Regions from separate parts of the Bacillus sp. F9_6S_D1_P_5 genome, predicted to be linked through region 1. Evidence: a T-box and tRNA genes for the amino acid it is inferred to sense, from the RefSeq annotation. Region 1 holds a T-box; the other holds one or more tRNA genes.
What was found. A T-box is a leader RNA that pairs with one kind of tRNA and senses whether it is charged. The one in region 1 lies ahead of ileS (isoleucine--tRNA ligase), so its partner is inferred to be a tRNA-Ile.
Positions count from the first base shown of each region.

Region 2: it encodes a tRNA-Ile, which carries the amino acid that the T-box ahead of ileS (isoleucine--tRNA ligase) is inferred to sense. The anticodon was not compared.

Region 1 is NZ_JBTREW010000017.1:47,389-59,401, reverse strand. It holds gene ACUXEY_RS19930 (UDP-N-acetylmuramoyl-tripeptide--D-alanyl-D-alanine ligase) at 1-490, opposite strand, end outside; gene ACUXEY_RS19925 (hypothetical protein) at 583-1,071, shown strand; gene ACUXEY_RS19920 (M36 family metallopeptidase) at 1,178-2,689, opposite strand; gene ileS (isoleucine--tRNA ligase) at 3,022-6,123, opposite strand; T-box leader at 6,177-6,416, opposite strand; gene ACUXEY_RS19910 (tetratricopeptide repeat protein) at 6,509-10,711, opposite strand; gene ACUXEY_RS19905 (class I SAM-dependent methyltransferase) at 11,030-11,908, opposite strand.
Region 2 is NZ_JBTREW010000003.1:177,447-189,459, forward strand. It holds gene ACUXEY_RS05680 (peptidoglycan D,D-transpeptidase FtsI family protein) at 1-1,734, opposite strand, end outside; gene ACUXEY_RS05685 (MFS transporter) at 1,844-3,121, opposite strand; gene sodA (superoxide dismutase [Mn]) at 3,237-3,848, opposite strand; tRNA gene ACUXEY_RS05695 (tRNA-Ile) at 4,070-4,143, opposite strand; gene ACUXEY_RS05700 (DUF1189 domain-containing protein) at 4,386-5,144, shown strand; gene ACUXEY_RS05705 (hypothetical protein) at 5,217-5,582, shown strand; gene ispG (flavodoxin-dependent (E)-4-hydroxy-3-methylbut-2-enyl-diphosphate synthase) at 5,747-6,850, shown strand; gene ACUXEY_RS05715 (Fur family transcriptional regulator) at 6,930-7,343, opposite strand; gene ACUXEY_RS05720 (metal ABC transporter permease) at 7,357-8,190, opposite strand; gene ACUXEY_RS05725 (metal ABC transporter ATP-binding protein) at 8,190-8,960, opposite strand; gene ACUXEY_RS05730 (YitT family protein) at 9,203-10,081, opposite strand; gene ACUXEY_RS05735 (DUF2624 domain-containing protein) at 10,231-10,485, shown strand; gene ACUXEY_RS05740 (deoxyribonuclease IV) at 10,512-11,408, opposite strand; gene ACUXEY_RS05745 (DEAD/DEAH box helicase) at 11,543-12,013, opposite strand, start outside.

The sequences.
Region 1 (12,013 bases):
TCATCCCCATTTCAAGTATTAAAAACTCTGTATCTCGTTTCATTTCTAAAATCGTTAACGGCAAACCGATTTGACTATTAAAATTGCCCTTTGTTTTATGCACACGATAAGTTGTATTTAAAATTGTGTTTATTATATCTTTTACCGTTGTCTTGCCATTACTACCAGTGATTCCGATTACTTTTACATTTAGCTCTTTTCGATAAAATTGTGCCAATTGTTGCAAAGCAAGCAAAGTGTCATCTACAAATATAATTGCTCCCCCTTTTGGCGGAGTACCGTAAGACTTTTTCCATAAGGAAGCGACAGCTCCATTATCCATTGCTTCTTTCGCATAATCATGTCCATCTTTCACTCTAATAATTGGGACAAACAAATTCCCTTTCTTAATTTTCTTAGAGTCAATGCAGATACCTTGTATCTCTATATTGTGAAACGATTCTCTTAATCCTTCTCCATCTACTATCTCTTCAAGTTTTTTTAAATTCATTTGAATCAAATTATCACCTTTTTTCCATTTTATTACATAAAAATTGTGTTTTTTACGCATATTAACTAACAAATTTAAAGCGAGGTGTGTAAATGAAAAAAACAATAAGTTTCTTCCTCCTTTTGTTATGCCTAATCGTAGTAAATGAAACGTACGCCTATTCACCAAAATCGTTACCAATCTCCCAAAACTCTGATCAATGGCAAGTGAATATTGATGAACCAAAAAAAATAAGCAAAAAGATGCTTCAAACTAAAAAAGATGAATTTCAAACATATCAATTTTCAGTAAAAAATGTCGGAAACAGTGAAGTATATAACGTACAAGTCGAAGTATTCCGCAACGAGCCAAAAACGAAAACGAAATATGAACTTTTCTCACGAAAGGAAAGTCGCTTAGCAAGTGGAAAAACTGGATTTGAACATGCTAATTTTCCAGTTGCTACAAAAGCAGATGAAGTTGATGTAATCATTACTTGGCAAGAACACCCTTTCCGTTCTATGAGAAACGGTCAAAAAGTTGAGTCTAGAAAATTTAAAGAGCATTTTGTTTTTAAAGACGAAACGAAACAAAATAAATGAAATGCGGATAAATTTACACTATCATTCGTATAACTTACTTTACTAGTACCAGTTCTTAAGCAAATTAAAAAGTCGTGGCTTATAATAAATGCCACGACTTTTTATATTAATTCGTACTAATTCCTCTCGCTGCCCAAATACGATCAATTTCAGCAGCATGTTGTCCGCCATATAAAAGAGCATCCGCTTGCTTAATTGCTTTTGCTCCATCACTGAATTTAGAGTTTGGTGTTAATGACCAGTGCGATTGTAAAATAATTTTTGTTGCAACATCACGGCCAAAAGCTTGTGCCATCTCATATTGTCCTTGTGACCAAATTTCCCCATCAGCATGTACTTGATTTTTTAAATCTTTCGGATACACTTTATTGGTATCTAATCGGCGCAGGCATGTTGGATCTGAACTAGAATAAGCCGCCGCATCCCACTCTCCAACACATGCTTTTCCGTATCCTGTAGTCGATACAGCATCTTCATACGTAGCACCTAAGAAGTCACCAAATCCTTCTCCCATCGCTCCGCCTTCTGCTGAACTACCAAAGCCAGGAACTTGGTTATCTTGAATCGAATGCCCGTATTCATGTGCGATAATACCAGCATCTTCTGCATCATCTACTCCGCCAGTACCGAAAGTTAAAGCTTTCGTTGTTGGAGAATAAAATGAGTTATCAGCCGTCGTTCCATTCACATTCACTTTAATAGAGCGATTATTAATATTTTTAAAACCTAACCCTTGAATGTAACGCTGTAATGTATCGATATGATAATAGGACATAACATCTTCAAAGCTATCATTTGCGCGTGTATAGTTAAATTGTAAATTTGCAGATTTCGTTTTTGCTTTTGAAGAAATCGTTACATACTCTCCAATTAAAAATCCTGTCCCATCTAAACCTTTTAGCGTTACAGTCTTCAATTGGTTCGTTAGCGCAGTTGAATCTGCATCGTTATTATCTTTTAATCCTGCTAAACTCCCGCTTGATACGACAGGGTTAGGTAAAAATACTTTTCCTGTTCCTTCTACTTTTCGGTTTATATCAACCTTTTTAATTAACTTTCCATTTTCTGCATCAATAAATGTTTCCCATGCACCAAATGGATTATTAGAATGGACTACAACTTTATATACGGGACGAGCAATTCCCTCTTCCACAATATATCCAAATTCTTTCTCTGTAGGAGCCCATAAGTTTTGCTCACTTGCCTCTCCAACATACGCCATTGATTTTTGTATCGCATCTTTTTCACTAATTTTTGTCGTTACTTCCTTCACACCTTTAACGGATTGATAATCAGAAACAGCAAGTACTCCCTTTCCCTCTCCGTTAAGAGTAACTGTAATTTGTTTTGAAAATACAGGTGCACCATTCACAACTTGCTGGAACCTAACATATGAAGCTACTGACGTTTCTGTTGTAGAAATATATTGTAAGTCTGAAAGGTCTGTTTTTAATCCATACTGCGCAGCATTTTCTTTTAAATATTCAGTTGCTTTTTTCTGCGGCGAATAAGCTTCTAGCTTTACTTGCTGCTGTTTTTCCAATGCCGAAACCGTAGAAATCGTCCCCATTACTAACGGCACAGTCATCGCCATTGCCACCATTTTTTTATTAAACATAGAACCACTCCCCCTAATAAAGTAGCTCAACCTTATCCCATTACCACTAGGCAATCATTCCCCACAAAATGGGGGGATAAAAATTGAATCTACGAGTAATTCTCTATAAACAATTCTATTACCTTTCGATTTAGGGTGAGTGAAATTTTCTCAATATTTATGTATACAATGAGAAAAATACTGTAGAAATATATTTCTACAGTATTTTATTTAGTTTACTATAAAGAAAGACATTTACTAGAGGACCTATCGAACAGATTATGAGGAAATTAGCCGGATAAATTTCCATCATACAAAAAGGAAGTTGGAATGACTCCAGCTTCCTTTTTTCTTTAATGAGCCGCGCTTAATTTAATTCGAACTTTCGCCTCACCTAAAGATAGTTCATCGTCTTCATTCGTTAAATGACCAAATTCAAATCTCTTAACGAGTAAATTTTCTTCCAATAAATCTTTATGGTTCGTTAATGTTCGCTTTAGTTCTTCCTCTGTATCAAGAATAATATCGACTCGTAAATTAACTGGTAAATTTAGTTGTTTACGATATTCTTGAACCGCTCGAATAAATTCACGTGCCACTCCTTCTTGTAACAATTCTTCCGTTACATTTGTATCTAACATAACTGTATATTGTCCGTTAGTCGTATTAGAAAATCCTGATTTTGCAACTTTCTCTACTACTACATCTTCAGCTGTTACCACTACTTCTTCTCCCGATGTAGCTTCGTAAACTGCTCTTTCTGTAGATACAAAGTGTTGTACTTCTTCTTTTGATAATTGTTTTAGCCAGCCATTTACTGCATTCACATTTTTACCAAACTTTGGCCCAGCCGTTTTGAAATTCAGCTTTAATTGATAGGACGTATATTTCGTTTCATCAAGTTCAACATGGAACGCCTTCACATTTAACTCATCCATGACGATATCACGATAAGATTCCCAATCCATATCATTTTCATTATGTGCTAGTAATACAAGTTCTGCTAACGGCTGTTTTACTTTTAAAGAATGCTGATTACGGTTACTTCTTCCAAGTTCAACAACTTGTAAAACAGCATCCATTTCTGCTTCTAATTTCGGCTGAAGTAGTGATTCATTTACAACTGGATAATCCTCTAAATGAACGCTACTTCCAGTTAAATTCAAATGAATATCTTCAGCGACAAACGGTGTAAACGGTGCAATTAATTTACTAATTGTCACAAGCACTTCATAAAGTGTCTCATACGCAGCTGCTTTTTCAGCATTCATACCAGACTCCCAGAAACGATTACGTGATCGTCTTACGTACCAGTTACTTACTTCATCTACAAGCGACGCGATTTCACGAGCTGCATTCGTAAATTGATAATCATCAAGTGCTGTTCTCACTTTTTTCGTTGTGCTATGCAATCTTGATAATACCCATTCATCCAATTTCGTCCGCTTTGCATCATACGTTTCTTTCGGATTGTACTCATCTAAATTTGCATATAAAACGTAGAAGCTATACACATTGACTAACGTATCTACAAATTTAGATTTTGCTTCCAGTACTGTTCTTTCAGAAAAACGCTTCGCATTCCACGGAGCACTATCAACGAGTAGCGCCCATCTTAAAGCATCTGCACCAAACTGATTTACTAAATCAACTGGATCTAGTGCATTCCCTTTACTTTTAGACATTTTCTGTCCTTCTTCGTCTAGAACATGCCCTAGTGATAACACTCGTTTATAAGGTACTTTCCCTGTGTATAGTGCTGATACTGCTAATAAACTATAAAACCATCCGCGTGTTTGATCAATGCCTTCTGCAATAACATCCGCTGGAAACTGTTCTTCAAATAACTCTTTATTTTCAAACGGATAATGATATTGCGCAAATGGCATGGAACCACTATCAAACCAAACATCAATTACTTCAGGAGTACGATTCATTGTGCCACCGCATTTTTCGCAGCTAACTTGCACTTCATCTACATACGGCTTATGCAATTCTAAATCTTCAGGTGTTTCTTTCGTACTATGCTTTCTTAAATCAGCAATGCTTTTCGGTGCGAATTGATGATCGCAGCTTTCACATTCCCATACGTTTAATGGTGTTCCCCAATATCTATTTCGACTAATATTCCAGTCCACCATATTTTCTAAAAACTTACCAAAACGTCCATGTTTCATATGGTCTGGATACCAAGTAACAGAATCGTTATTCTGTAAAAATGTATCTTTAATTGCAGTTGTTCGGATTAACCAACTCTCTCCTGCATAATAAAGAAGTGGTGAATCACAGCGCCAGCAATGCGGGTAACTATGTTCATACTTTTCTTTATGGTATAGTAAGCCTTCCTTCGCTAAATAACGAACGATATCCACGTCACAACCTTTTACAAATTTACCTTTCAAAAATGGAACTGCTTCTGTATACTCGCCTTTCTCGTCTACAACATGCAAGAATGACAATCCTTCACTTTGAACGACTCTATAATCGTCCTCCCCGTATGCTGGAGCGATATGAACGAGTCCTGTACCACTATCTGCCGTGACAAAATCGGCTGCGATAACTCGGTAACCATTTGTAACTTCCTTCATTGGAAATGGCGGCATATAAGATGTATTTACTAATTCTTCACCTTTATGAACAGATAATACTTCATAGTCTTCTTTTAATACATCTTGTACACGTTCTTTCGCAACAATGTATACATAACCTTCTTGTTTCGCTTTCACGTATTCCATATTTGAATGTACAGCGAGCGCAACATTTGCTGGAAGTGTCCAAGGTGTCGTTGTCCAACCTAGGAAATACTCATTTTCACTATCTTTCACTTTAAACTTAACTGTTGCACTTAAATCTTTTACTGTTTTATACCCTTGTGCAACCTCATGTGAACTTAGTGAAGTTTGACAACTTGGGCAATATGGTGAAACTCTATGCCCTTTATACAATAATCCTTTTTCATGAATCGTCCCTAAAATATGCCATACACTTTCGATATATGGATTCTTTAACGTAACGTATGGATCATCCATATCTACCCAATAACCGATACTTTCAGTGAATTCACGCCACTGCTTCTCGTATGTGAATACACTCTCTTTACACTTCTTAATAAATGGCTCAATTCCATACTCTTCGATTTCATGTTTACCAGAAATACCGAGTTGCTTCTCAACACCTAATTCTACAGGCAAACCGTGTGTATCCCATCCCGCTTTTCTTAATACTTTATAACCAGCCATCGTTTTATATCTTGCTACTACATCTTTAATTGTTCGTCCAAGTGCATGACCTACATGCGGTAGTCCGTTCGCCGTTGGTGGTCCTTCATAAAACACAAAAGATTGTGCGCCTTCTCGATTCTGAATTGATTGCTCGAAAATGCTTTGCTCGTTCCACTGTTTACGAATACGTGTTTCTCTCCCTACAGCTGACTCTTTTACATCTACTTTCTTCATCTACAATCACTCCTTTGAATATTTTAAAGCACACAAAAAACCCGTCCCTATGAAGTAGGGACGGGTTTACCCGCGATACCACCCTAATTCTATTAGCTCTTCACTAATAGCACTTAGCAACGTACTATCATACGTGTTCTTTGTAACGGTAGACATCCGTCCGGGCTTACTCACTTTCAGCCTCGGCTCCTCGGAGATGATTTTCAAATAACGTCTGCACACCGGCTTTCAGCAACATACCGGCTCTCTGGGGAACAGTACACTATTTTACTCTTTCTCGTCTTCAGATTTGTATACTTTGTTAAAAGCTATTCTATTCCATCGGGCAATAAATTGTCAACTAATTCAAAATATATTTTTACTCTTTTTTCCTATTCGTATACAATTACTTTTCTAATTCTCGCAATGCTGCTAAGTTTTCATCATCCTCGATAAGTTCAGCGAAAAATCCTGACTCATCCTTATGAAGTACAATTTCAAGCTCTTCTTTCGCCTCTTCCATTCTGTTTAACTGTGCTAAATAACAAGCACGATCGTATCTCTCTAACAAATCATTCGCATCAATTTTTAATGCTTCATTTGCTATTTTCTCTGCCTTCAGCGTTTGGCCGGCACCATGATATGAAGATGCTAAAGAAAGAAGAATCACTGTTTCATTTGGATGATGTACAGAAGCATTTTCTAATACATGAATTGCCTCTTCAAACCGTTCTTGACTTTGATATATTTCTCCTAAAGCAAGAAACGCTCTATTTACAAACGGTGTTTGCTCCGTTAATTGTAAGGTAATCTTTTCTGCTTTTCTTTCTTCCCCTGCTTTAAACAATACTTGTGCTTGTAAAAGAAGCGTATCATAATCATCTGGTAATTCTCGAACCATTTGCTTCGTTAATTCTGAAGCATCCCGTAACATATCTTCTTCCTCACACTCTATGAAAAGATTTACAAGCTGCTTCGCTACATCGTAATCCCATTTATTTTCTAACGATGTTTGTAATACATCTATCGCCTCGTTGTTCATCGTCACATTCTCGTAAAATAGTGCAAATCGCTGTGCTGCCATACTATTTTTTTGATTTAACTTTAACGAAATTTCATATAAATCAATGATTGTAGTGATAATCGAAATTTCTTTCGCACGGTTTTTCATACGATAAAAAGCTCTCGTAATTATGGATTTCTTCGGCTGTTCACTTTGTTGACGTTCAATCCATCTTTCTGTAACCGCAGATGCAGCATACATAAATGCCATACTTCTTTCTGCCTTTTTCACTTTTAGTGTATGAAGAAAATCTCGTATGTTAGACCATTTCTTATGTTGTTCTATCGCTTTTACATATACATCAAATATACGTTCATTATTTGCATCTTTTTGTATCACTTTCATTGCAATTTCAATTGCTTTTGCATTTCTATTTTTCACTAGTACTTTTGCATAATGATATAGAACTTCTGTATGCTCACCATCTAATTGTAGCGCGTATTCAATCTGTGCTTGTTCTTTATCTATTTCATCCATCGCCCCATACACATATGCAACCGCGTCTAATCTCCATATTTCAGGTACTTCGTCCGCTAATTGTTCTAGCTCAGTCAGCAATTCTTCCTGTAGATTCATTTCTACTGAAAGCTGTGCCAAATATTCCATATTAATATGCAACGGCTCTTCTTTCATCGCCTGAACCATATGACTTTGTTCTTTAGAACGATTTTCTTCTTTTTCGTATATTTCCGCAAGTTGTAAATGTACACCGACGAAATTCCCATCAAGCTCTAAACATGTTTCATACGCTTGTTTCGCTTCCGTCAATTGCCCTAATAGCATAAGTGTTTCACCAATTCGGTAATACGGTAATGCGGTTTCCTTTTGTTCTATCGCCTTATTATATCTTTTCATCGCTTGGCCGTACTGTCCAATAGATTCATATAAAATACCTGTATAACAGCCGTATTCACTTACTTCATTTCTTTCTTTCTGTAACGTTCTTAAGAATGCTATACCTCGTTGTACAAATACCGTTCCTTTAATTCGATTCACATATTCATCTAACGCACTTGCTACATTATATTCGCTCTGCTTTATACCACTCTCTAACTTAGACAACGCTACTTTAAATCCTTCTTCACTTCCACCAAGTTCAACCTCAGCATCCCATAAAACCATTCCCGCGTTCATAAGGAAATCTTGGCTCTTTTCAATTTGTTTTTCAATACTGAGAATATATTCTTTTGCTTCCTTATATTGTTCTCTTGCCATATAAACTTGCGTAAGTCCGAAGTGAGAGTATACATCATCATGATTTTCTTCCAAAGCACGAGTATACAATGTTTCTGCTTCTTCCAGACTATCATTTTGGAAATGGTAATCACCGAGTTTTACGTATAGAGGTGCCTTATCGTCACAATTCTCAATACCTTTTAATAAAACTTCTTTCGTACTTTCTTCATCCTTCAAATCAGATTCGTATATTTCCGCAAGTTTCGTATAAATGTATGGTGCATTACTATCCAAATGAATTGCTATTTTAAGCCCTTTTATCGCTAAATATAATTTCCCTAAATAATGCGCACATCTCGCTCGCTCATACCATACATGTGCTTCATTTTTATATTCCTTTAACAAATCATTAAAGATTTCATACGCTTCTTCATATTTTTCTAAATCTATTAATATTAACCCGTGATTCGTTAAAGTGAATCGTTCTGGACTACGCTCTAAAGCTACTTGAGAAAACTGCAACGCCTTTTCAGATTGATCGATATACATATATGATAAAGCGAGAAAACTCCATGCAATTGGCTGATCCGCGTCTAATTGTAACGAGGAACGAAAACTTGAAATCGCTTCTATATAACTTTCCTGCTCAAAAGCATACCTTCCGTTTATTAAATGATATAAAGCACGATTATTTTTCTTCTCAACACCCGCAAGCATTTGCCCAGCTTTTTCTAGTTCTTCAAGGCGAATAAAGCACTGTGCACCATGCAATTTAACAAAATCTGATTTCGGAAACTTCTCCATTAACTTTTCAATACAACATATAATAAACTCGTTATCTACTTCAACATCTAAGTGCTTAACCGTATACAACCACGTATTCGGATTATCACTCGTCTCTTTTAAAAATTGTACTAACTTATGAATCCCCTCTTTATCTTGTTCATCTAAATGATCCGTTAAAGAAAAAATGGATTTAAAATAATGATGTTCTTCCTCATCTAAAAATGATAATTGTCCCTTCTTTTCTTTCGGAACAAACGTAATCGCTAAACACCCTGTATAACGATATTTTTCTTGTAACTTACTATACTCCACAATGACTGGTTCGATAAAGTTTGGATCTTGAACATAAAAAGCTTGTAACGTATCATCATACCCAGCTAGCACTTGCACATGTGAAGCATGCTCAATATCAATACTTAATAAAACGGGAATTCCTTCGCCGAGTAATTTCTTATAAGTTTCCACATTTCCTTTAAAATAACGATATTCATAACCTAATTCTTCCAAATAAGAAACAGTATCTGAAAACTTCGAGCCCGTCATATCAAAAATGAACTCTGCTATTTCATCTTGTGTACGTTTTTCTCCCCATAACTGCAACATCATTTCTAAACTTGTCGGCACACAATAATTATCCTTTTGTACAATGGGAACTATCGGTAAGTGAACCTTTTGGCCATCTGGATTTTTTTCTAAATTATGATATAAAGACTCTTTTAAACTTTTTTCTTCTTTTAATAACTTTTGTAAATCTACAAGTTTATTCATTTTGTAAAGAGCTTCTGCACGTAAATGTACGAAGTAAGTTTTATACGCATGATAAGGAAGCTGATTATTTATGTTATCTATTACGTCTAACACTTCTTCATACTTCCCTAAATCTAATAAATATTTCACCTTTTCAAAATGAAAATATGGTACTTGCGGGAACTTTACAATTGCATCATCAATTAGCTGTAATGCACGTTTTTGTTCCCCTTTATTTGCATATAACTGTGCTAATAAATAAGTAGATAACTCTTCACAATCTTTATGCTGCATGCCGGCTATAAATTGTTCTTCTGCTTTCTCCCATTCACCTGTATGCATATAGACGTAACCCCATTTATCAAATACGGCACGTGCACTATACTCCTCTGCCTTTTGCATATAAAAAAGCGCTTCTTCATTTCGTTTCATTTCTAACAAACATCGTACTAACGTAAAATATGTTTTCGCTAAAAGATCCACTTCTATTTCTTCTTTATTTACCTCTTCTAATGAATCTTTTAACAACTGTTCTACTTCAAGTATTTTCCGCTCATCAATTAACTCATCACAATATAAAGAGAGCGTTCTCATATTTGGGAATTTTTTATAAGCGTAGCGAATGAGGAATGAACTGTATTGGTGCATAAGCCCTTCATCAGTAAGACGTATTAATATATCAAACTCCTTATGTGAAGGAATATTAGCAAGCCAACTCTTCAAATAAGATAAAGTATTCTTTTCTTTTATATATGAAATTTCATTATTTATTTCCTGTAATCCATCTATAAATCTCTTGTCTTTCAAACAAGCATCTAACTGCTTAAAATCTAGCATGTATTCACCTCGAATAATTTTTTGCACTGCTACTTGCTTAGATTTTACACATCATATTGTAGGTATTCAACTAAAATATCCTATAATGGATAGTATTATTTAATATTATTCTAATTTATAACAAAATATAGTAAAAATGATTGTTTTTCTCTGTATTTTGTTTAATTAAATAGAGTAACGTTACATGCGGGTCTTATCTTTTTGAAGCCAAATTCAGTACATAAAATTATATCGGCGATAATTTAAATATATCAGCGATTATACGGTGGATATCAACTTATCAACAAAAAAATCCATACTTCGACACACAGCTATCTTTCAACATTCTACGTCACCAAATGTAATTTTCATATTCGGAGCATATACTAAAGAGGAATGTAGATGAAACGCTCTAAAAAATTTGAGTTCAGCTTCATATTGGGCTAGCCCATCATCATATGTTAATCCTCTAGCCATTAAACGTTCTATAAATTGCTGTTTATCACCTGGATCTCCTGCAATCCCCTCTTCTTTTAATGAGTGATACAATATTTGTTTATCATTATGATGCATATTAGAATCTAATAAGTTCACTTTATCACTTACTCGACATTGAATATTTTTTACTCCTAGTTCACTTAAAAACATCGGTATTTTCATACCAATATTTCCATCTTTTCCGCTTCTCTGCATGTCATTTTCAAATAACTTTTGCAAAGCTCCTAACCTAATAATTTCCGATTGATTCTCTTCATTTAAAAAGTATGAAGACATATTTGATATCCAATGTGGTTCAAAACAGATTATTTTTCCGCCCTTTTTAATTGAATGTATCATTTTTTGTAGCATCGTTTTTGGCGAACTCATATGTAATAAAAAAGCATGACAAATTGCTATATCATATGTATCGTTCAATTCAATCTCTGTAGCATCTCCCTCAAGAAATTCTGTCTCATATGGAAGTAAACGAAACAACTCTCTCGCTTCAGATAATAATGTTTCTCCACTATCAATCCCGGTATACTTTGTTCCTTCTGGAAGTAAAGGCATTAATACTAAGCCTAAATAACCATATCCACAACCGTAATCAACGATATGTGCTGGCTTAGTAATCTTCCAAACTGTATTTACTAAAAATCTTACATAATCGTCATTGTAATATAAATCTCTCGTGTTTTTTAAGTATGTTAGTTTACTGTTCCAATCGTATGTTTCCAAGTTTAACGCCTCCTTTATATATGACATTACAATTCTCCATTTAATGCGGACATTCCTACACTTGAATCCAATGTAAAAAAGTTTAGATTTAATAAAATTAAACTT
Region 2 (12,013 bases), on a different contig from region 1:
TGATTCAGGCATATCAATACGATTTAGTACTTTCGGCTCCATTGAATGAACAACTTTTCCAACTTCGTCTTGTTTCGCTGACGGTTGACGAATTTCCTTTACAACTTGCGGCTGCATACGATATCCACCATTTGCGATTGTTGAAACATATTGTGCTAATTGAAGTGGTGTATACGTATCATACTGTCCAATTGATAAATCTAATAGGAAACCTGGCTGATTTCCTCTACCTGTTTGGCCCGCAGATTCATTTGGTAAATCAATACCTGTTTTTACGCCAAGTCCAAACTGTCCGAAATAATAACGCATCGTATCAAATGCTTTTTGTGGTATATCTAACGTACCACCTCTTACATATGGAACGCCTGCGATATTCATCGCTGTTTTAAACATATATACGTTAGAAGACATTTTTAATGCTGTTAAATCATTAATATATCCCATCGTCTTCCACGAAGATTTTGGTGGCGTTCCCTTTAATCTGATTGGTTCATCAAGTTGAACTGAACCTGGTTGAATTGCACCTGTTTGATATCCTGTAAGTACTGTCGCACCTTTTACAGTTGATCCCATCGGATAAGAGCTTGTCATCGTTCCTAATGCGAAATCTTGCACTTTCGTTTCGCCATTTTCTTCCACTAACTGTTTCCCTGCCATAGATAAAACTTCACCATTTTTTGGATTCATCATTACAACGAATGCACGATCTAAATAGGGTTGTCCACCTTTATATCTCAATAAATTTTTCGTGATAATTTCTTCTACACGCTTTTGTAATTCCATATCAATTGTTAAATTTAGATTATTACCACTTTGCCCTTTTGATACATTAATCGTTTCTAAAATATTACCGTTTTTATCTGTAACATTTCTCACTTCCGCTTTATTACCGTGCAAACTATCTTCATATTGCTGCTCAAGATAACTTTTCCCTACGCGGTCATTTCGATTATAATCACGAACAAGATAGTAATCTAGTCTTTCTCTAGGTAAACCTTCATCAGACGTTGACACCCCGCCAAGTACACTTCGGAATAAATCATCATAAATATACTTTCGATCCCAATCAACATTCGTATCTACACCCGGTAATGTTGCTAGATTTTCACTAATAATCGCGTATTCTTGTTCTGTAGCATCCTTTTTAATAACTTGTGGCGTCATCGCATATCCGCCGTCCATTTTGCTTTTAATCGCTAGTACTTCTAAATCTTTTGCGGATAACTGATTCACTTCTTCTTCTGTCACGCGATTTCGTTGACGCTCATCTAATTCTTTATCGTCAATTTTTTTATCTTTAAGCTCTTGACGATCTTTATTCGTAATTTTTTCTTTAGCTTCCTCTTTATGAATAGCAAGCCAATAATCTTTCTTATCGCGATCTGTTAATTTATCTGTCGGTACTTCAATCAAATCTGCTAGCTTTTTCGCTGTTTCTAAGCGAGCCTCTGCAGTTGATCCTTTCATTTTTGTAAATGTAATCGTACGTACAGCTGCATTATCTACTACAGCTCGCCCATAACGGTCAAATATTTTCCCACGTGGTACAGGATTACTAATCGTCGAGTTCTCTTTCCTCTCCACTTCATTTTTATATTCCTCACCGCGAACAATTTGTACATATCCAAGCCTTACAATAACCGCGGAGAACATTAAAAACACGCAGAAAAACAGCACGTTTAACCGAAAAGGAACGTGAGTCTTTTTCTTTTGTTGTTTCTGCTTCTTGCTCATACAAACCCCCTCTACCAACAGCTATGTAATGTGAAAGGGACACCTTCATACAGGTGTCCTCACTGCTGTCTTACATCTTTTTCTATTCTAGCATAAAACAAAAGAGAAGTTAACCTTCTGGTTCAGTTTGATTCTGCGTGGTCCCTTGCGCTACAACACTTGTTTTCCCCGCATTTCCCCCATCATATTTGACATTTTTAACTGCAAAATAAATAAGAAAATGTCCAGCACCTAAAATACATAGTAAGAAAGGTAAGCTCTTTTCAGGCGGAAAGAATAATACAGCACATAAAAAACTTAAAACTGAACAAATTCTCCCAGCATTTAACCATAATTCTCGGACAACTACATACTCTACACGCCACTCTCTCGCATTTTTCGCTCTACCAATTACATCATATGTCATCGATCCATACGGAACGAGTAAAATAGGGTATGCAATGGCAATGCATGCTGCATAAATAAGTAATTTTGTGTATGTAACATTGAATATAACTAAAAATACGACCGCATATAAAATAATGCCTCCAAGTAAAATTGCTTTTTTTCGCCACTCTTTCTTTAACATACGGGCGACTAAGTAGTAACATACAAATGATACAGCAGAATTTACTAAGCTATATTTCCCTAATGCGAGCTCACTATCGGTTGCTAAGTACACGTATACCGAAATAACAAAAATAAATGTTCCCTCTCTCAATCCTTGGAAAAAATGAGCACGTGTAATTCTTCCCCAATTTTTATCAATCCGTCGCTCTTTCAAAACTTGCGTAATCTCATAACGCCCTTCACATTCTCTCTTGGATAAAAAAAAGCTTAACACGACAGCAATTGCAAATAGCACTAATGAAAGAAAGAATATGACCGTATAGCCACTCCATTTTTCCATACGCGAAATTGTGTATCCAGCTGCTATCGGTCCAATCATGCCAGAGAAGGATGTAAGAAGCCCAAGAAATCCGTTAAAGAAATCTCTTGTTTCTGGTTCTGTAATCTCAAATGTTAATAAGTTAAACGCGAGCCAGTAAAAACCATATCCGACTCCTAAAAGAGCCCCCATCAATAAAATATAGTGAGAAGCGCTTTTCCCCGCTACTAAAACAACGATAAAAAAAATAGCTAACGTGCCTACGCCTATTCGCAACAAGATTGAGCGATCAATACGCTTCGCTAATTTCCCACCTATAAGAAATGTGAGAGGCTGTAATACAACGCTGGCCAAATTATACAAGCCAAGATTCACATAATTTTGTGTTTGTTTCCATAAATAAATGTTCACAAACGTATTCGATAAAGAAATTGCGAGCGTGTATAAACCTCCAATAAGGAGCAATAACACTAAATCCCGATTCACTTCAACGTCACCAATTATATGTTTCCACTTCATACACAACTCTCCTTTACTTCATGTTCTAGTCTTCCAAAGACAAGCCCAATTATGTAAAAGGAAAGCATAGAAAAAAGCTAGGAGCATTCTCCTAGCTTTTTTATCGTTATTACAATTATTTTGCTTCTTGGTAACGTTTTTCAGCAGCGTTCCAATCTACAACGTTCCAGAATGCACCGATGTAATCTGGACGACGGTTTTGGTAATTTAAGTAGTAAGCATGTTCCCAAACATCTAAACCGATAACTGGAGTTTTACCTTCAGTTAGAGGAGAATCTTGGTTTGGCGTGCTTGTTACTTCTAACTCACCATTATTTACTACTAACCAAGCCCAACCAGAACCGAAGCGAGTTGCGCCAGCTTTTGCGAATTCTTCTTTGAACGCATCGAAGCTACCGAATTTCGCTTCAATTGCAGTTGCAAGTTCACCTACTGGTTGTCCGCCGCCGTTTGGAGATAAGATTGTCCAGAAGAATGTGTGGTTAGCATGTCCGCCACCATTGTTACGCACTGCTGTACGGATTGCTTCTGGTACTTCTTTTAAGTTTGCAACTAATTCTTCTACGCTTTTGTCAGCTAATTCTGCATGACCTTCTAAAGCAGCGTTTAAGTTTGTGATGTACGTGTTATGGTGTTTTGTATGATGGATGTTCATTGTTTCTTTGTCAAAGTGAGGCTCTAAAGCATCATACGCATAAGGTAAATTTGGTAATTCGTGTTTTGCCATTGTTATATTCCTCCCAGTTTATGTATTGCCACTTAAGTGACATACAACTTCATTCTACCCTAATTGCCATAGGGTGCAAACAAATAAATCACATTGTCTTGCTATCATTAAAGTAGCAAAATTCCAACTTCATTTCAATTAAAATGCTCATATATTTCATAAAAAAAGCTCCCTTCTACAAGGAAGCTTCCTGCCGACATAATAAACATGTGAAATGGATATGGACCCTGTAGGACTCGAACCTACGACCGGACGGTTATGAGCCGTCTGCTCTAACCAGCTGAGCTAAGGGTCCACAATTATGTATGTAACAATACATCAAATAAAGGAATTCCTATCGGATATATTCTTTAAGAAATGTAAGATAAATTTACCATATAGAAAAGAAAAGTGTCAATTGTATTTTTCTCATTTAAAAGAAGAAAATTAATAAAAAGAAATTTAGTTATCTCTACTATATGTAAATATAATATATCTTGAGATTCCCTAGATTCCTACGTTACAATGATTTTATACATACATAAAGGAAGTGAATCTATGTCCATATTTACCCAATTAGTCAAAAGCGTATATTCGCCTAAAGATATGGCGCTATTCCGTTTTCAAAAAATCGGAAAAACCATTTTGTATATTATGCTACTTTGTCTAATCACTACTATTCCAAGAACATTCTTTTACGGTAGCTTTATTCAAGATAGTGTTACTATGGTAAATCAAGCAATTGAAAAAGATTTACCTGATTTTAAAATCGAAAACGGTGAACTAAAAGCTGATATTGAAGAACCTATTCAAAAAGAAGAGGGAGATGCTCTTTTCGTATTTGACCCAAATACAACAGATATTGAAAAATACCAAAATAAAACGGGTTTATTTATTTTAAAAGATAAAGTAGTTTCTATAGGAAATGGCCAAACGCAAACATACTCCTACAATGATTTACTAGGGACATCTCTTGAGAAGAAAGATTTACAAGATTTCATTTCTGTATTCGATAGTATCTATCCAATTTTATTAGCTGTTATCGGCGTATTAGTATATCTATTCCAATTGTTCATTACTTTCTTAGGAATTACTTTACTTGCGTTTATAGGTTCTGCTATGAGTGGTCAACGTAAATTATCTTATAAGCAAGTATGGACGTTAACTGCTTACAGCTACACAATTCCAACCATCTTCTTTATGATTATGGATTCATTCAAAATTGTTGTACCTGGTTCAACATTCATTTATATCGCAGTTGTTTTAATTGTTCTATACTTAACGATTAAAGAAGTTCCAAAACCGAAAGAAAAATAATAACGAAAAAAATGCCTAAATAGGCATTTTTTTTTTGGACAAGCATATATTCCTAGCAAAGGAGTGAAGAATATGAAAAGATTAGGTGTATTCTTATTCGTGCTTGTTCTTGGTTATATATTTTATTACGATATAAAAATCGGCACTTTACCGATGTTAAGTTCATATAAAAAAACAACTGCAGCCCAAACGATAAAACAAGAAAGTACAGATAGAAAACAAAAGAAAGAGAACAAAGCAGAAAAAGAAACAGATGTCTCTTATAAAACAATTGAAGTCAAAACAGGTGAGACAGTTCTTTCTATTACTGAACAAATTAACAAGAAAAAAATCCCTTCTATTGAAAAGGTAATTGATGACTTTAAAAAGCTGAACAAAAGTACATCTGCTACAAAAATACAAATTGGAAAGTCTTATAAATTCCCGTTATATCAATAAGCAATCACTTAATCCTTGTCAATTACATAAAGGCGCTGATACAATAGTAAAAGTGAAACCGAGCACTTCGGTTTCTATAGCCCTATGTCACGTATACTATCATTGATATAAGGGACTAAATAAGAAACTTCTTTTATAAGGAGAGCGATCTATTCGTGAATGAAATGACTCATCGTACAAAAACACGTCCAGTTAAAGTCGGTAATTTAACAATTGGCGGTAATAATGAATTAATTATACAAAGTATGACAACAACAAAAACACATGATGTTGAAGCAACAGTTGCTGAAATTAAACGTTTAGAAGAAGCTGGCTGTCAAGTCGTGCGTGTTGCTGTTCCAGACGAACGCGCAGCAAATGCTATTGCTGATATTAAAAAACAAATCAACATTCCACTTGTTGCTGATATTCATTTTGATTATCGCCTTGCTTTAAAAGCAATTGAAGGTGGCATTGATAAAGTACGTATCAATCCAGGTAACATTGGTCGTCGCCATAAAGTAGAAGCTGTTGTAAATGCAGCAAAAGAGCGCGGTATTCCAATCCGTATCGGTGTAAACGCCGGTTCATTAGAACGCCATATTTTAGAGAAGTATGGATATCCAACTGCTGATGGTATGGTTGAGAGCGCACTACACCATATTAAAATTTTAGAGGACTTAGATTTCCATGATATTATCGTATCAATGAAAGCCTCTGATGTTAACTTAGCAATCGAAGCATACGAGAAAGCTGCTCGCGCTTTTGATTATCCATTACATTTAGGTATTACAGAATCCGGAACATTATTTGCTGGAACTGTAAAGAGTGCCGCTGGTCTTGGTGCAATCTTAAGCAAAGGTATCGGAAATACGCTACGTATTTCATTAAGTGCTGATCCAGTTGAAGAGGTAAAGGTTGCGCGTGAATTATTAAAGTCATTCGGTCTTGCATCTAACGCAGCAACACTGATCTCTTGTCCAACTTGCGGTCGTATTGAAATTGATTTAATTAGCATCGCTAATGAAGTAGAAGAATATATTTCTACACTGCAAGTGCCAATTAAAGTTGCAGTACTTGGTTGCGCTGTAAACGGTCCTGGTGAAGCTCGTGAAGCTGATATCGGGATTGCTGGTGCACGTGGAGAAGGATTATTATTCCGTAAAGGGCAAGTCGTTCGTAAAGTACCAGAGGAAACAATGGTAGAAGAACTGAAAAAAGAAATCGATGTAATCGCTGCTGAAATGGCTGCTGAACGAGAAAAAGAAAAAGAAACACAAGAACAATAAAAAGAAGGTTGCCACAATATTTGTGAGCAACCTTCTTTTCTACGTAAAAAAGCTCGTCAGTTACATAACTGACGAGCTTTTACTTTGCACATTTTGGACAACGGCCGTATATTTCAAACTTATGACCAGTTACTTCATAACCCTTAAAATCTTTATTCATAAAATCCATCGGGCAGGAAGTAATCTCTTTCGTCCCTCCGCAATCTAAACAAATAAAATGATGATGATGTTCCATAATAGAACATGTAAAACGAAAATGTTTTTCACCGTTTAATTCTGTTTGTTCTAAAACACCGATTTCAGCAAACACCGTTAAGTTACGATAAATCGTATCAAAGCTAAGACCTGGATAATCATCCTTCATATGCTCTAAAACGTCTTTCGCCGTTAAATAACGATTGTGAGCTGCAAATAACCTGAGCATTTCTTCCCTTTTCCCAGTATGTTTGTATCCTTTATCTTTCATTAGGCGTAAAGCTTCTGTTAGATTCATATCTATCCCTACTTTATGCAGTTTTTTTCTTCTTCCATAAAATCGCACCAATTAAAATAAGAACTGCTATCATAACAATTGTACCACCTGGTGCTAGATTAAGTTGATATGAAGCAAACATTCCACCAATTACTGCAATTTCACCAAATAAAATGGAAAAGAAAATTGTTTGTTTAAATCCATTTGCAATACGAATACTTGCTGCAACTGGTAATGTCATTAATGATGATACGAGAAGAACCCCTACTACACGCATTGATACTGCAATGACAAGAGCAACCAATATAATGAAAATAAAGTGAATCCACTTTGCACTCAAACCAGTTGATACAGCGTATTCCTCATCAAACGATAGTAAAAATAACTCTTTGTATAATAAAGTAATCGTTACAATAACAACAATTGCTACAATGCCAATAATGATTAAATCTGTACTTGTTACAGCACTTACACTCCCAAATAAATAACTAAATAAATCTGTGTTAAATCCATTTGCAAGTGATATAAAAATAACGCCAATCCCCATTCCTGCTGAAAGAATAATCGGAATTGCTAATTCTTGATAATGTTTATATACAGTACGTAATTTTTCAATTAGTAACGCCCCACCAATAGAAAAAACCATTCCCATATATAACGGATTTAAAAATCCCCCTGTGAAAATTGTTTTTTCTAGTAGTAAACTTGCAGCAATACCCGATAATGTCACGTGGCTTAATGCATCTGCAATAAGCGACATACGACGAATGACAACAAATACACCGATAAGCGGCGCAACAAATCCTATTAAAATCCCTGCATATAAAGAGTTACGTAAAAAGTCATATTGTAAAAAATCTTGTATCATTATACCCTCCCGTGATGCTCATGCTCGTGTTCTAAACGATGAACATGATGTCCATATAAGACGGACATTTCCGCATCTTCTAACTCTCGGAACTTCTCTACATTTCCATGGAAATGTAGATGTTGGTTTAAGCATGCAACATGTGTTACTTTCTCAGTAACAGCTCCCATATCATGCGTAACGAGAATTAATGTGATTCCTAACCTTTTGTTTAAATCCTCTAATATCTCATAAAAACTTTCTACATTCTTCACATCGATTCCAACAGTAGGCTCGTCCAAAATAAGTAATTCAGGATCACTAACGAGCGCACGAGCAATAAATACACGCTGTTGTTGTCCACCAGAAAGTTCTCCGATATTACGCCCTTGAAACTCACTCATCCCTACATCAGCAATTGCTTTTTCTACTTTTTCCTTATCGCTTTTCGTGAAAAAGCGAAACAGCCCTTTTTTCGAAACGAGTCCCATTGACACAACTTCAAACACAGTTGCCGGAAAACCAGAATTAAAGCTATTCGCCTTTTGCGACACATAACCAACTTTGTTCCATTCTTTAAACTTCTTACTATCAATACCAAACAAACGAATACTTCCCTGTTTTGGCTTTAAAACACCTAATAAACATTTTAGCAACGTTGATTTCCCAGAACCATTTGGTCCAACTAAACCTAAAAAAGCTCCCTTCGGAACTTGCAAGTTAATATCTTCTAACACATTTCGATCTTCATATCGAAATGACAATCCTTCTATTTCTAATATATTATTCATAGCATCTCACCTATTTTAATTCAGAATGATTCCGATTTATATCTATTTGAATTATAGTATAGCTTATTATAGTTGTAAACCAATCTGCCTAAAATATATCTATTTTTTCAAGAAACCTTATTATTATAACAAAAAGCAGAGAAAAATTCTCTGCTTTCGAAAAATATTCCTATAAAGTGAAACCTTAATGAAATGAGTCCATCCGATTGCCGATTAGCGAAGGCTGTTACTGAATACATTTCTTAGTGAATAGCCGATTTAAACTTACCACCATTTGTCTCTTGTGTACTCATAATTGTAACAAACGCATTCGCATCAATTTCATATACAATTGATTTCAGCTTTGTGACTTCTAGACGCGTTACAACTGCATAAATCACTTCTTTTTCTTTATCCGTGTAACCGCCTTTCGCTACAAGCTTTGTCGTTCCACGACCAAGACGATGCAAAATCGCATTTGATACTTCCTTATATTGATCTGATACAATTAAAACTGCTTTCGTTTCATCTAAACCTTGAATGACTGTATCAATTGTTTTGAATGCGATATAGTACGTCATAACAGAATACATAGCTTGTTCCACACCAAATACAAATGCTGCCCATGCAAAAATAAACAAGTTCACAAACATTACAAATTCGCCAACGGAGAAAGGTAATTTCTTCGTTAATAAAATACCCATAATTTCTGTCCCGTCCATTGATCCACCGTGACGAATAACGAGCCCTACACCAAGACCTAAAATAAGACCACCAAACACTGTCGCTAAAATCGGTTCTGTTGTAAATGGCGGAACAGCATGTAACGTTGATTCAATAAACGCTAAAGCTACAATACCGAATGCCGAAGATAACATGAATGTTTTTCCGATTTGCTTATAACCCGAATACATAAATGGGATATTGAGAATAACGACTAAAGTAGAGAAACTTAACCACCAAATATTAGGAGTAAGATAATCTAATATAAGAGAAATACCAATAATTCCACCATCAATAATTTTATTTGGCATTAAGAATAATTCAATCGCTACCGCTGCGCATGCTGCCCCAAAAATAATCATAACTAAACGATAAATAAGATGGATAACACTTTCTTTTCGATGTTGCTTCTGCTCCATAAGTCCTCCTTATACTCTTTTTCTATAGTTTTGTCCTTATATTATAACATACGCTTCTTTTTCTCATGAAAAAAGAAACTCTATACGAATATGTACAAGCTACGTACTCATATATTTCGATAGAAGAACGAGTGAAGGAGGATAACTCGATGAATCTCATTAAACAACTTGTAAATAAAAAATTAAATCATATTTCTACAAAAGAGTTATTGAAATATAGTAAAGAGTATGAGGTTTCTATTACGACTGCACAAGCTGATCAAATTGTTGGACTTATGAAAGGAAAGAATATTAATATTTACGATAATGACGAACGACTAGAGCTCTTAAAACAAATAGCAAAAGTAACCTCCCCTGCTACTGCCCAACAAGTAAATACTTTATTTCAGCAACTACTAAAATAAGGAGGGGGAAATCCCCTCCTTATTGCTTATTGCGCTTTAATTTTCTCAAGAATTCCTTCATCAAAAGTACCATTTTTCAACATTTCGATTTCTAATTTATATGGCGGCTTCTTATCTTTTTTATCTTCACCTACATATGGCGTTTCAAGAATTTTTGGTACGTGCATTAACTGTGGATGATGTACAATATGATGCAACGCTTTATAACCGATATGACCGAAACCGATATTTTCATGACGGTCCTTTCCTGCGCCGCGTACATTTTTACTATCATTAATATGAAGTACTTGTAAACGATCAATACCAACAATCTTATCAAATTCGTTTAATACACCGTCAAAGTCATTTACGATATCGTATCCTGCATCGTGCGTATGGCACGTATCAAAGCATACGGATAGTTTTTCATTATATTTTACACCGTCAATAATCTTTGCAATTTCTTCAAAGCTACGACCGCATTCTGTCCCTTTACCTGCCATCGTTTCTAACGCGATGTTAACCGTCTGATCTGGCGTTAATACTTCATTCAACCCTTTAATAATTTGTTGAATACCAGCATCCGCTCCTGCCCCAACGTGCGCACCTGGGTGAAGAACGATTTGTTTCGCTACACCTAATCCCGATGTTCTTTCAATTTCCATGCGAAGGAAGTCTACACCTAATTGGAATGTTTCTGGCTTCGTCGTATTCCCGACATTAATAATATATGGTGCATGTACGATAATTTCCTCAATACCGTTTAGCTCCATATGTTTTCTTCCTGCTTCTATATTCAACTCTTCAATTGGTTTTCTTCTTGTATTTTGCGGTGCACCTGTATAAATCATAAACGTTGTTGCACCGTATGAAACAGCCTCTTCACTTGCTGCTAATAACATTTTCTTACCACTCATGGAAACATGAGATCCAATCTTTAACATACAATCACCTCTTCAATATACAATAGATATAATGATAGCATAATTTGTAGAAATATGTAGCGAATTGTTTTTTCCATTCTCCACTAATTATTATCCCGCAAATAGCCGGATAAAAAAAGATAAGGGGGCTCCCCTTATCTTTTTTTATTGCTATATTTTTTCTTCACTTTGTCACGTTCTGTTGCAAGTTTACGTTTATAGTTTGGTTTTACTTTTTTCGGCTTTTTAATAACTTTCGTTGCCATAACGTCAAGTTCATCATTTGGTTTCTTACGGCTCTTACGACGACGGCGTTCACCTAAATCCGCCCACTCATCTCCACGTAAATCTACATGTTTGAACTCAATATGACGTTGTTTTTCTAAACTATCTAACGCTTCTTCGTTTGCTGGATCATAAATCGTCACTGCAATACCTGAATGTCCTGCACGTGCTGTTCTTCCAACGCGGTGAACGAAGAAATCTAAATCTGATGGAAGTTCGTAGTTAATAACATGACTAATTCCTTCAATATCGATACCACGTGCTGCTAAGTCAGTTGCAACAATATATTGGAATTCAAGGTCACGAATTTGTTTCATCATTTTTTTACGATCACGTGGTGA